Regions from separate parts of the Trichococcus sp. TS_SC_9 genome, predicted to be linked through region 1. Evidence: riboswitches for the same ligand, from Rfam matches in the RefSeq annotation. Region 1 holds a riboswitch; the other holds the start of a gene.
The links. A riboswitch is a leader RNA that binds a small molecule or an ion and turns the genes downstream of it on or off. The one in region 1 is predicted to bind thiamine pyrophosphate.
Positions count from the first base shown of each region.

Region 2: another riboswitch for thiamine pyrophosphate. It lies ahead of thiW (energy coupling factor transporter S component ThiW); the one in region 1 lies ahead of tenA (thiaminase II).

Region 1 is NZ_CM149591.1:861,942-867,974, forward strand. Features, by position in the region: gene AC0J5I_RS03950 (energy-coupling factor transporter transmembrane component T family protein) at 23-793, opposite strand; gene AC0J5I_RS03955 (ABC transporter ATP-binding protein) at 790-2,277, opposite strand; gene AC0J5I_RS03960 (ECF transporter S component) at 2,292-2,870, opposite strand; gene tenA (thiaminase II) at 2,918-3,592, opposite strand; TPP riboswitch at 3,739-3,865, opposite strand; gene AC0J5I_RS03970 (transaldolase family protein) at 4,037-4,699, opposite strand; gene AC0J5I_RS03975 (PTS glucitol/sorbitol transporter subunit IIA) at 4,706-5,074, opposite strand; gene srlE (PTS glucitol/sorbitol transporter subunit IIB) at 5,148-6,033, opposite strand, start outside.
Region 2 is NZ_CM149591.1:632,509-638,541, reverse strand. Features, by position in the region: gene AC0J5I_RS02870 (ABC transporter ATP-binding protein) at 1-610, shown strand, start outside; gene AC0J5I_RS02865 (ABC transporter permease) at 607-1,230, shown strand; gene AC0J5I_RS02860 (DUF5131 family protein) at 1,252-2,127, shown strand; gene AC0J5I_RS02855 (zinc-binding dehydrogenase) at 2,151-3,134, shown strand; TPP riboswitch at 3,171-3,273, shown strand; TPP riboswitch at 3,337-3,438, shown strand; gene thiW (energy coupling factor transporter S component ThiW) at 3,568-4,059, shown strand; gene AC0J5I_RS02845 (hypothetical protein) at 4,071-4,328, shown strand; gene AC0J5I_RS02840 (MurR/RpiR family transcriptional regulator) at 4,276-5,091, shown strand; gene nagA (N-acetylglucosamine-6-phosphate deacetylase) at 5,123-6,033, shown strand, end outside.

The sequences.
Region 1 (6,033 bases):
TACTTCTCCATGCAAAAACTCCTCAATCTATCCAATACTTCGCCCAATAACTCATGACCGCAAGCAGCGCCATGTAGGCGAGGAAAACGAAATCGTTGCCGGAAAAGCCAATCTCATAGTAATAGGTCCGCTTCACATTACCGGAAAACCGTTTCGCTTCCATCGCCACGGCGATGCGATGCGCACGCCGGATGCTGCCGGACAGCAACGGGATGGTGTAGACTTTCATCTTGAAAAGGATGCCCTGCAAGCCTTTAATCTTTTCGCTGCCGCGCACCTTGCGGGCATTGCGGATCGTTTCGAATTCTTCCGTCATGATGGGGATCAACCGCAGCGCAGCCATGAAGCTGTAGGCATACTTCGGATCCAAGCGCAGCTGTTGCATCAACGAATAAAACAAGTTGACCGGCCGCGTCGTCAATGCGAAGGTCAAACCCAACACCGCGAAGACCAATGCGCGCAGGCCGATCAGCATACCCCGCAAAAAACTTTCCTCGGTGATGCGGATCAATCCCCATTCGAACCAAAGCGTTTCGCCGTTTCCGAACAGGATCATGGCGGAAGCGGTCGACACGAAAATGGCGCAGAAAGGGATCAACAGCAACAAGATCCGCTTCAACGGCTGTCCCGTAAACAGCAGGAACAGGACCAAAAGCCCGATGCCGATCGCCGACATGCCCTCAAGGTTGCGGACAAACATAACCGCGATGCAGAGCAGCAGCGACATGCCCAATTTCAGGCTGGGATTGACACGGTGAAGCCAGGTTTCTTTCGTTTGTTTCCATTCCTTCATCCGCATATCCCACCTTCCAATTTTAAATCCGAGCAGAATTCTGCTGGCGCTCCCGGAGCAATCCCGTTCGTACTGCTGATTTCGCCATCAACTACTGTCCAAAACGTTGTTCCATAGTTCCGGGAGAGCACTTCATCGTGCGTCACCATCAGGATGACGGCGCCCTTTTTCCGGTAGCTCTCCAAAAATCCCAGCAAAGCGAAGGTGTTTTTGGAATCCAAACCGAAAGTCGGTTCATCCAAAAGGATCAGCCGTTGCCCTTGGATAATCGTCGCCGCTACACTCAGGCGGCGCTTTTGCCCCATCGAAAGTTGGAAAGGATTTTTCTCCCGCTGCCCGCTCAATTGGAAAAGCTCCAGATATTCCTCCACAAGCTTCTCGATATCCGAATTTCCCTTTCCGTCCATCCGCAACGAATAAGCCATCTCCTCATGGACCGTGTTCGCCACGAACTGGTACTCCGGATTCTGGAAAACAAATGCCACCCGTTCAGCCAACTTCTTCACTTTTTTGATCGGTTTCCCCCCCAACTCGTAATCCCCGCTCGTTTTGATGAACTGCATGACGGCATGGAAGAAGGTGCTTTTCCCGGCTCCGTTTTGGCCGCGGATAATGATCCATTCACCCGGATAGGCCGCCAGCCTTTCTCCGCGGATCTTTGTATCCCCGTTGCGGAAGCCTTTGAAATCGCGCAGTTCCAGCAGCGGACTTTGCAGCCTGATAGACTTCTGCTCCCGTTGCAGCGGCACTTCCGCCAAATGCTGCTCCCATACCCCCGGAAACCAGATGCCCTGCTCCTTCATCTCGTCCTTGTGGACCGCGAAAATTGCTTCGTTCGACCCATCGGCGATGATGCGTCCGGATGCATCGAACAATACAAGCCGTTCGGCGAATGCCAGGACATGATCGATTTTGTGTTCCACAATGACGACCGTTTTGTCTTTGCAGACTTGCTTCAGGACTTCCCAGATCGCTTCCGTCCCTTCCGGATCCAGCATGGCGGAGGGCTCATCCAAAAAGAGCACCTCCGGATCCAAGGCCAATACCGAGGCGATCGCCAGCCGCTGCTTCATCCCGCCGGAAAGGCTCGCGATGGGGATATGGCTGTCCGCTAATTCCAAGCCCACTTGCCGGAGCGCGAAGTCTATTTTGGCAGCCATCTCCTCGCGCGGAACCGACAGATTCTCGAGCACGAAAGCGAGCTCCTCATCGACGTAGGGCATGCAGAATTGGCTGTCCGGATCCTGGAAAACATAGCCCCAGGAAGCCGGCGTCACAAGCTTATCGGCCTTCATCGGCACTTCGATCGATTGCGGAATCAGCCCGCTCAACACCTGTAGCAGCGTGGATTTGCCGCAGCCGGACGGACCCAAAAGCAGCACTTTCTCACCGGCTGTGACCGAAAAGGACAGGTCCCTGAACAACAAATCGGCATCGCCGGGAAATTTTAGCTTCAGTTTCTCCACATAGGCTTGCTGCGCCATTTCCACCATCCTCCTTAATCCAACTCTTTGAAATCTTCACTCGTCAGCGGGCGGACAAGGTTTGTCACGCCGGTATCCTCAAGGACTTCCGCCAAGTAATAAGCCAGCACCCCGGCAAAGAAAATCGAGCCCGCGAATCGGGCAACCAAGTAAAGTGCCAAGTTCCAAGGAGCCAGCTCAGCGATCTGCCCGTTCAACGCATCCACCAAAAGCGAACCCACACAAGATGCCGAAGCTGCCAAAGCGGCAACCTTCAGGTCAAAACGTTTGTAGCGGAAAGCCATGAACACCAATTCCGCAAACAACCCCTGTACCACACCGGAAAGCAAGACAGTCAGACCCCAAGGCGAACCCAAAAGGAATTCGCCTGAAGCTGCAGCGATTTCCGCCAAAAGCGCCACACCCGGCTTGCGGATGATGAAATAGGCGACGGTGCCGGCGATGAACCACATGCCGTACAACAGCTGATCAAGATGCAGACCCAACGGCTGCACCGCGTAATAGACCGTTCCCCATAGGATGTAGACGATCCCGAAAGCGATGGCGATGACGATTGTCACCAAAATATCTGTAAGCTTCAATTCTTTTTTCATTTTTGCTGTCTCCTCATTGCGTTTTATTTTGTGTTTGATGTTGTCTCTTATTTATCCAACGGTACCGGCCATGTTTCCATGCGATAGGCCATTTCCCAAAAAGCGTATTCGTACTGACTGCTGATGATGAAATGCTCTTTCATCCTTTCGCGGTCGGTTTCGCTCACAGCTGCGGCGATTTCATCCAGCCGCTCAATCTGCTCATCCACCCTGTCCTGAAAATCCTTCCCGCCATAGGTAGCGATCCATTCCTGATAAATCGGTTCTTCAGGCGCCGCATCGAGGAAGGCGTCGCCGATTTCGGCATAGAGCCAGTAGCAAGGCAGGACGGCGGCGATGACGTCCCCCAGATGACCCGCGTGCCCGGCGCGATAAAGATGGGAAGTGTAGGCATATGTAGTGGGCGCGGGCTTGAAACACTCTTTTTCCTCCGCGGTGATGCCCAGCCTTTTTGAAAATTGTTCATGCAGACCGATTTCGGCGCTGTACGTATGCTTCGCGAAGTCGGCGAACTGGTTGGTCGTCGCGATATCCGGTGCTTTGGCCGCGCCGAGTGCCAAAATTTTGGCGAAGCGCGTCAGGTAATAGGAATCCTGCTGAATGTAAAAACGGAAATTCTCCAACGGCAAGGTTCCGTCCCCGATGCCTTTCACAAACGGATGCTCCATGCTGGCCGCCCAAATCGGTTCGACCGCTTGGCGAATTTGTGCTGAAAATATCATTGCTTTCCCTCCATATGCTGGAACGATCCGCCAGGGTCCCGACTCATCCGAACGGCCGCTCTCGATTTTTGCAAACAAAAAAACCACTCTCTTCCCAACGGAAAAAAGTGGTTGTATGTTCCTTATGCAATAGGGACTTACTTAGCCAAAAGAGGCTGCCACTTCCCTCCGCTGGTACAAACCAGATCAGGTTCTAAGGGTCTCGAAGTCCTACTTCGATCTCAGCTTTTTGGCGGACAGTCATCCGCCGGTAAAGCACCCCTAGTGGTAAAAAAGAATATTCAGTTCATTTGCTATTGTTCCTATCGTATCATAATTTCCTCTGAAGTCAACTCGCTCTTGAGCGAATCGCCTTTTATCAGGCACCCCCCACCAAACAGAAAAGACTGTCCCAATGGGGCAGTCTTTTCTGTAAGTGAGATCCGCAAAATCAAGTTCAGTGGGTTACGCGCCGTATTTTCCGAACAACGCTTGTCCGTCCGCTTCAAAAACCTGCAATGCCTGCAATGCCAAATCCTTGTTCATCATGCTGTTCAGGACATCCGGAGGGATCGTGGCAGTATGGGCGCCCGACTCCAAGGAATCGATGACTTGTTGGGAATTTTTGAAGCTCGCTGCCATGATTTTGGTCTTGTAGCCTCTAGCATCTATGAATGTCCGCATCGAACGGATCGCCTTGTAGGGATCGATCGCATTGTTCAGCATCCTGTTCACATAAGGTGCCAGGTAGTCGCATCCGGTTGCAGCGGCCAGGATCCCTTGGTCCGCAGAGTAGATCAGCGTGCCGAGGATGGCTCTCTCCGGATCATCCTTTTTCACTTTGTTGATTGTTTCCAAGCCTGCTTGTGTAACGGGAATCTTTATCGAAAGTTGGTGATTTGCATCAAATGTCTTTATTGCTTCATAATCGGCAAACATTTCTTCAGAAGTCGTACCCAGCAATTGCACAAAAAGTTCCGTCGGCTCCAAAGCCAATAAATCCTGTAATTGTTTGAAGCGACTGCCGAAACCGGTCGACAAAATCGTCGGGTTGGTGGTGACTCCTTTCAGAAATCCGCTTTTCCAAAAACTTCCGATTGCTTTGATGTCGTTAGAATCTATGTACATAAGCCACTACCCCACAGTTTCAGTGATTTTGATGATGGTGCCTTCCGCGATTTCGTTCACTGTTTTGTTTTCGACATACAGCGAGCCTGCTAGTTCAGCGATTGTGTCTCCGCTGAAGTTGATGGTGATGTGCCCCAGATCCCTGAGGTTTTTGTTGACCACATTACCCACAGCTGTGACGCGATAACTATCATCGCCGATAACCAACGCGTGCCCCAGTTGAATATCCTGCTCCAGTGCATTTTGTTCGATCAGGAAGCAATACGGACGCAATGCTTCCGGAGCATCGTCTCCGAACAATACCATCATATCCTCAGCTAAAAACTCCTTAGCGTTAGGTCCGATTTCTGTGACTACCGTTGAATAAATTGACATTTTTCTTCACCTTTTCCGATTATTAGTTTTTAACCACTGGCTGAACGAATCCGTTCAGCCTTTCTTATTTTTCTTAATACAATCCGAAGCTTGCTAACCAAGCGACGAATACGCGGGGCACACCGTTCAGGAATCGAGAATAGAGAACGGATGGTACGCCGACTTCCACTGTTTTGGACTCTGCTTCTTGCAAGCCTAAACCTACTGGAATGAAATCGCAAGCATTTTGTGTATTGATGGCGAATAAAGCCGGTAAAGCTAAGCTTGGCTCGATATTGCCTTTGCCGATTTCAACACCGATCAATGTTCCGATAACTTGTGCGATTACAGCACCAGGTCCCAACAGTGGGGAAAGGATTGGCAATGAGCAGATGAAGCCGATGACCATCAAGCCCCAGACATTGCCTGCCAATGGAATCATCAGTTTAGCGAACATATTACCAATTCCGCTGCCTTGGATGATACCGATCAGCATCGCTACAAAGGCCATGAACGGGATGATCGTCTGCAAGACTGTCTGCACCGCTTCACGTGCTGATTGCAGCATGATGGCGATCCCTTTACCTGCAGCCAAACCGATTTTCGCTACTATGCTGCCTCTTTCTGCGTTTTGTTGCGTCAATTTTTTGTCTGTAGTGTAAGCGACTTTCTCTTCTGCCACTGGTTCTGCAGCTGCTACAGTTGCTGTTTCGCCAGTGACTTGGATCTGATTCAAACCAACATTTGAAACGTAAATTTCTTCGTTGATGTATTTAGCCAAAGGACCTGATTTGCCGGTGGCAACGACGTTGATTGTCGGGATGCCTTTTTGAGGATAGATGCCGCATCTCAATGTTCCGCCGCAGTCGATGATAGCCAAAGCTGTTTCATCATCCGGAATGGATGTTTTGAATCCATTTACGGCTTCCATCCCTGTAAGTTCAGCGATTCTGTCCACGATGGCAGGTCTTTCTCCGCCG
Region 2 (6,033 bases), 230 kb from region 1:
CTTGATCCGCGAAGATACAGGAAACATAACCTTCTTCGGGGAGGACATCAGCGGAATGAACGAAGTAGATCTTAGGCGGAAAATCGGTTATGTCGTCCAACAAATCGGCCTGTTTCCGCATATGACTGTTGCCCAAAATATCGCGACAGTACCGGAACTGCTGAAGTGGGACAAGAAGGCGATCCAAGCCCGCATCAAAGAATTGTTGGAGCTTGTTCAATTGGACCCGGAAGTGTTTGCCGGCAGAAAGCCGAAACAATTATCCGGCGGGCAACAACAACGTGTCGGCGTCGCAAGGGCACTTGCCGCCAATCCGAAAGTGATGCTGTTGGATGAACCGTTTGGAGCGGTCGATGCAATCACGCGCCTGCAACTGCAGAATGAACTGCAAAAGATCCATAAAGAATTGGGCGACAAAACCTTTGTGTTGGTCACGCATGACATCAATGAGGCGTTTAAGCTGGGGACGAGAGTGCTGATAATGGACAAAGGTAAGATTTGTCAATTTGATACGCCGCGGGAAATCATGCGAAATCCGAAAACAGAGTTTGTTGCGGATTTGATTGCCACCGTAAAGGAACAAGAGGCATTTTGGAGTGAGTTGAAATGATTGCATACTGGAATACCTATTATGAAAAACTGCTGACCGCCACGCTTCAGCATATCGAACTAGTGGGGACGACGCTGACGATCGCCATCCTCATCGCAAGTGGCATAATCTTGGCCTGCATGCATCAGGAACGCGTGATGAACGGCTTGATTTACCTGACTTCTTTGCTTTATTCGATCCCAAGCCTGGCCCTTTTTGCCATCTTGATCCCGTTGACGGGACTGGGGAGGACTACGGCCATCATCGTATTGGTGATTTATTGCCAATATGTCCTGTTGCGCAGTTTTTCTGCAGGAATCAAAGAGATCGATCCGACAATCATCGAAGCCGCTGTCGGGATGGGCATGACGAGGAATCAAATGTTCAGAAAAATCCAACTTCCATTGGCAATGTCCTCCATCATCGCAGGGATACGGATCGCCGCGACCTCGACAATCGGCATCGCAACCATCGCCGCAACGATCAATGCGGGCGGGTTGGGAACCGTCCTTTTCGATGGCTTGCGGACATTCAGCGTCGTAAAACTTTTGTGGGGCACTGTGCTGTCGATGGTGTTGTGTCTGCTTGTCAATGTCGTCTTGTATTTTCTTGAAAATGCCTTGCGGCGGAGATACGCCTGATCTTTTCAAAGGAGTGATCGCTTGAGTGATATCTGGAACCCGTGGCATGGCTGCAAAAAGGTCAGCCCGGGATGCCAAAATTGTTATATGTTTCATTTGGACAGTCAACGAGGGAAAGCTGGCGCGAATATTTATAAAGTCCAAAGCAGCTTCGATCGGCCGCTGAAAAGGAACCGGCGCGGCGACTACGTCATACCGCCCGGTTCCACGATACGCGTCTGCATGACTTCGGACTTCTTTCTTGAGGAAGCGGACGAGTGGCGCGGCGAAGTCTGGAAGATGATCGAGAAGCGGTCGGACGTGCTGTTCTACTTGCTGACGAAACGGATCAAGCGCGTGAAAGAGTGCCTGCCTGAAAATTGGGGGGATGGTTGGGAGAACGTGTGGATGAATGTCTCAGCCGAAAACCAAAAGATGGCCGACAGGCGGATTCCGGTACTTCTGGATCTGCCTTTCAAACACAGAGGCATCATGGCGGCACCGCTGATCGGTGAAATCGACTTGACGCAGCATTTGTCTTCCGGAAAAATCGAACGCGTCATCGTCGGCGGGGAAAACTATGACGGGGCAAGGGAATGCCATTATGAATGGGTGCAGAGGATGCATCAAGATTGTGTGAAAAATGATGTGAATTTCGAATTCATCGAAACCGGGAATCAATTCGTGAAAAACGGACGGAAGTATGAAATTTTGGACAAAAGAAAGCAGCAGGAGCAAGCAAAGAAATCCGGACTGTTTTATGAAGGGCGTGCGGTTTCGGTTCACCTGACAGGGGTTGCCCAGGGCGAATCGGTGCCGCTTTTTCAAACCGATGCCGTGACTTTGTGCGATTCCTGTGCCTACAAGAAATTTTGCGGTATGCAATCGGGAAGACCCAACTGCATGCTGTCGTTGTGAATACAAGAAAGGATGTCGGAGAAATGAAGGCAGTCGTAGTGCACGAAGCGGGTGGACCGGAAAAACTGGTGCATCAGGAAGTTCCTCTTCCGGAAATACGGGAAGGCTGGTCGCTCGTGAAAGTCATGGGCTTCGGCATCAACCATTCGGAAATCTTTACGCGGGAGGGGAAATCCCCTTCGGTCACGTTTCCCCGTATTTTAGGGATTGAATGTGTAGGGATAGTGGAACGGACGAGCGACGAAGAAAAATTGCCGCTCGGTCAAAAAGTGGTGTCGATCATGGGTGAGATGGGGAGAGCCTTCGACGGGAGTTATGCGGAATATGTCCTGTTGCCGAATGACCAAATCTACCCCATCCACACCAATTTACCTTGGTCCCAACTGGCGGCCATTCCGGAAACCTACTATACGGCTTTCGGTTCCATGAAGAATCTGCGGATCCAAACATCCGATCAAATTTTGGTTCGGGGGGCAACGAGTGGTGTGGGGGTTGCCTTTGCCAAGTTGGTCAGGGCCCAATTCCCGGATATCAGGATTTACGGGAGCACGCGGAAAGCCGACAAAGGTCAGCGACTGAAGGAAGCCGGCTTCACCGACTACATCGAAGACCGCAACGGCGTGTTGGAAACGGAAGAGACTTTCGACAAGATTTTGGAATTGATCGGGCCTGCGACGCTCAAGGACAGCCTTTCCCATATCAGGGAAGCCGGCATTGTCTGCAGCACCGGTCAACTGGGCGGGAAATGGTTCCTGGAGGATTTCGATCCCATCATGGAATTGAAGCACAATAGCTATTTGACTACTTTCCATTCAAGTGACGTCTCCGGCGAAAAGCTGAATGAACTGCTGGCTTACATTGAGGGGAAAGGCGTTGCAGTGGAGCCCGAGAAAGTATTCACGCTCGAAGAGGTTGCCCAAGCCCATGCCTTTTTGCAGAGCCAGGACAGTTTCGGGAAAGTCATCGTGCTGGATCCGAGCGCTGCGGGAGAGCAAGCTTCAGAATAGGGTTGCGTTTCCGCAGCTTATTGGTTAGAATTGAGTGAGAAACACTGGGGGTGCGCAACTGCGCTGAGACCGACATTGTCGGAACTCTTTGTACCTGATCTAGTTCATGCTAGCGTAGGGAATGTGGCGTTTGACTATTCGCATAAATAGACATCAAAACGTTGTATTTTCTGATTTTCGCATCAGATCATATAACGTTTTTTAATTTCAGTAGGGGTGCGCGCGAGCGCTGAGACCGACACTGTCGGAACCCTTCAAACCTGATCCAGTTCGTACTGGCGGAGGGAACTGAGTTTGGTCTGGAGTCCGTACGTATATCCAAGACATCTCAGGGGAGGTGTCTTTTTATTTTCATTCAATTCTGGAGGAGGGAAACGGTTCGGAAAGATCAGGCTGCAAAAAGAACAAATCAAACTGAAAAGGGGAAAACATTATGAACACAAAAAAATTAGTCACCACTGCCTTGATCATCGCCATGGGGGTGGTCAGCAACAGCATCTTCGTCATTCCGATCGGCATTGCAAAAGTAGCGCCGGTGCAGCATCTTTTGAACGTATTGACCGCTGTCTGGTTAGGACCGGGGTATGCCGTCCTGCAGGCCTTCAGTGTTTCTTTGCTGCGCAACCTGTTGGGAACAGGGACCGTCTTTGCCTTTCCGGGCAGCATGATCGGGGCTATTTGCGCAGGTCTGTTCTACGCCAGAACGCAAAAAATCGGTTTCGCGGCACTGGGTGAGTGGATAGGCACCGGAATCCTGGGATCGTTGGCGAGTACATTGCTTGCGCAGTTTTTTATGGGTATGGAAGCCGCATTGATGCTCTTCCTGCCGAGCTTCGCGCTCAGTTCCGCCATCGGAGCGGGAATGGCTTATTTCATCATCCTGGAAATGGGAAAAAGAAACGTGTTGGACCGGAACAGAATCTGAAGCATCTGCTCATGAAGGAAGCCGCTCTCGGAAGAGGCGGCTTTTTGCTGTCTAAAAGTGACTCCAATAGAAATAACAAAGAAAATGATTTTCATAAAATAATAATTGAAAAAACTATTTTCATGTGTTATTCTATCAGCGTAGAGGAAAAGGCGAAGGCAAGAAATACGGAGCGCGCTTTTGGTGGCTGCGCAAAACTGGAGGAGATAACGAAAAATGACAATCATCGAAGAGATCCAAAACCATTATTCCGCTTTTTCCGGGAATGAGAAAAAAATCGCGGATTACATTCTGCAGAACAAAGCATCCATCAAAAACATGAACATCAAGGATTTGGCGACGAAGGTGGAGACTTCGACCTCCAGCATCACCCGTTTCTGTAAACGCATCAACATCGATGGGTTTGTGGATATGAAGATTGCGCTGCGTTCATTGGCGAGCGACCATCCTTTGAAAGAAATGCCGACCGTCTATGACGATATCTATGGCTATTATACGCAAGTCATCGATGAAACCAATAAGATGATCGAGGATCAAGCAATCGAAACGGTTGTCGATTGGATCAGAAACGCAAACAAAACAGTCATTTACGGCATCGGCAGTTCCGGATTCACGGCGGCCGAATTGGCGCAACGCCTGATCCGGATGGGGCTGAATGTCACGGGGGTCACGGATTCCCACCTGATGATCGTCAACAGCTCGATCATCAAGGATGACGAATTAGTGATCGCCATTTCAAATTCAGGCGAGACACCTGAATTGATCGCATCACTGGAAATCGCCAAACAGAAAAAAGCGAAGATCATCGCCCTGACGAGCTTCAAAAACAGTTCATTGACGAAATTGGCGGATGTCACGTGCTTTGGTTATCACTCGCGTTTCGTCAACAATACGGCGTTCGTAAACACGCAGTTCGGGATGATGTACCTGATCGATGTGATTTCGACCTTCCTGGTGCAGGACGAGAACTTCAAATACAACATGGATCTGACGAGAGCAAATGTGCAGGGTTACTCAAAAAAATCGGAATAGAATCGGAATAGAATAGAAGAGAGGGATACACATGAAGAAAGTGATCATCCATGCGGAAGTGTATACAGGAGAAACCGTCATCGTCGACGGGTATGTCCGGTTCGAAAAAGAAATCAACGCGGTCGGGAACATGTCGGAGTACATTCCCGAACCTGACGAGGAAGTGATCAATGCGGCAGGAAGCAGACTGGTGCCTGGCTTCATTGATGTCCACAGCCATGGCGGCTACGGAGTGGACAATATGGACGGCGATGCGGATGGCATCAACAGGATGATTGTGACGATGCACCGGGAAGGAATCACCAGTTATTTTCCAACGACGATGACGCAATCTTCCGAAAATATCGAAAAGGCGTTGACCGGCATCCGCAAGGCCGCGGAAAAAAATCCAGTCATCCAAGGCATCCACCTCGAAGGGCCGTTCATTTCCGCCGTCCATAAGGGAGCGCAGCCGGAAGAACATATCAAACTGCCGGATGCAGCCTTGATGCGCAAGTGGCAGGACTTGAGCGGAGGCTTGATCCGTTTGGTCACCTATGCACCGGAGACGAGTGATGCGACTGCCTTCGAAAAGTATTGCCTGGATAACCAAATCGTGCTTTCAGTCGGACATTCGGATGCTCTTCGCAGCCAATTGCAACAGTCCAAAGCAACGCACATCACCCATCTCTTCAATGCGCAAAGAGGCCTCCATCACCGGGAGCCTGGTGTGACCGGACATGCCTTCCTGGAGGAGGGCATCTATGCGGAAATGATTGTCGATGGTCTGCATATCAATCCGGAAATGGTGAAAATCGCCTTCAAACAAAAAGGCGCTGACCGCATCGAGTTGATCACAGACGCTATGCGCGCCAAAGGGATGGGCGATGGCATCAGTGAATTAGGCGGACAGAAAGTCATCGTCAAGGATGGACAAGCCCGACTGGAAAGCGGAAATTTGGC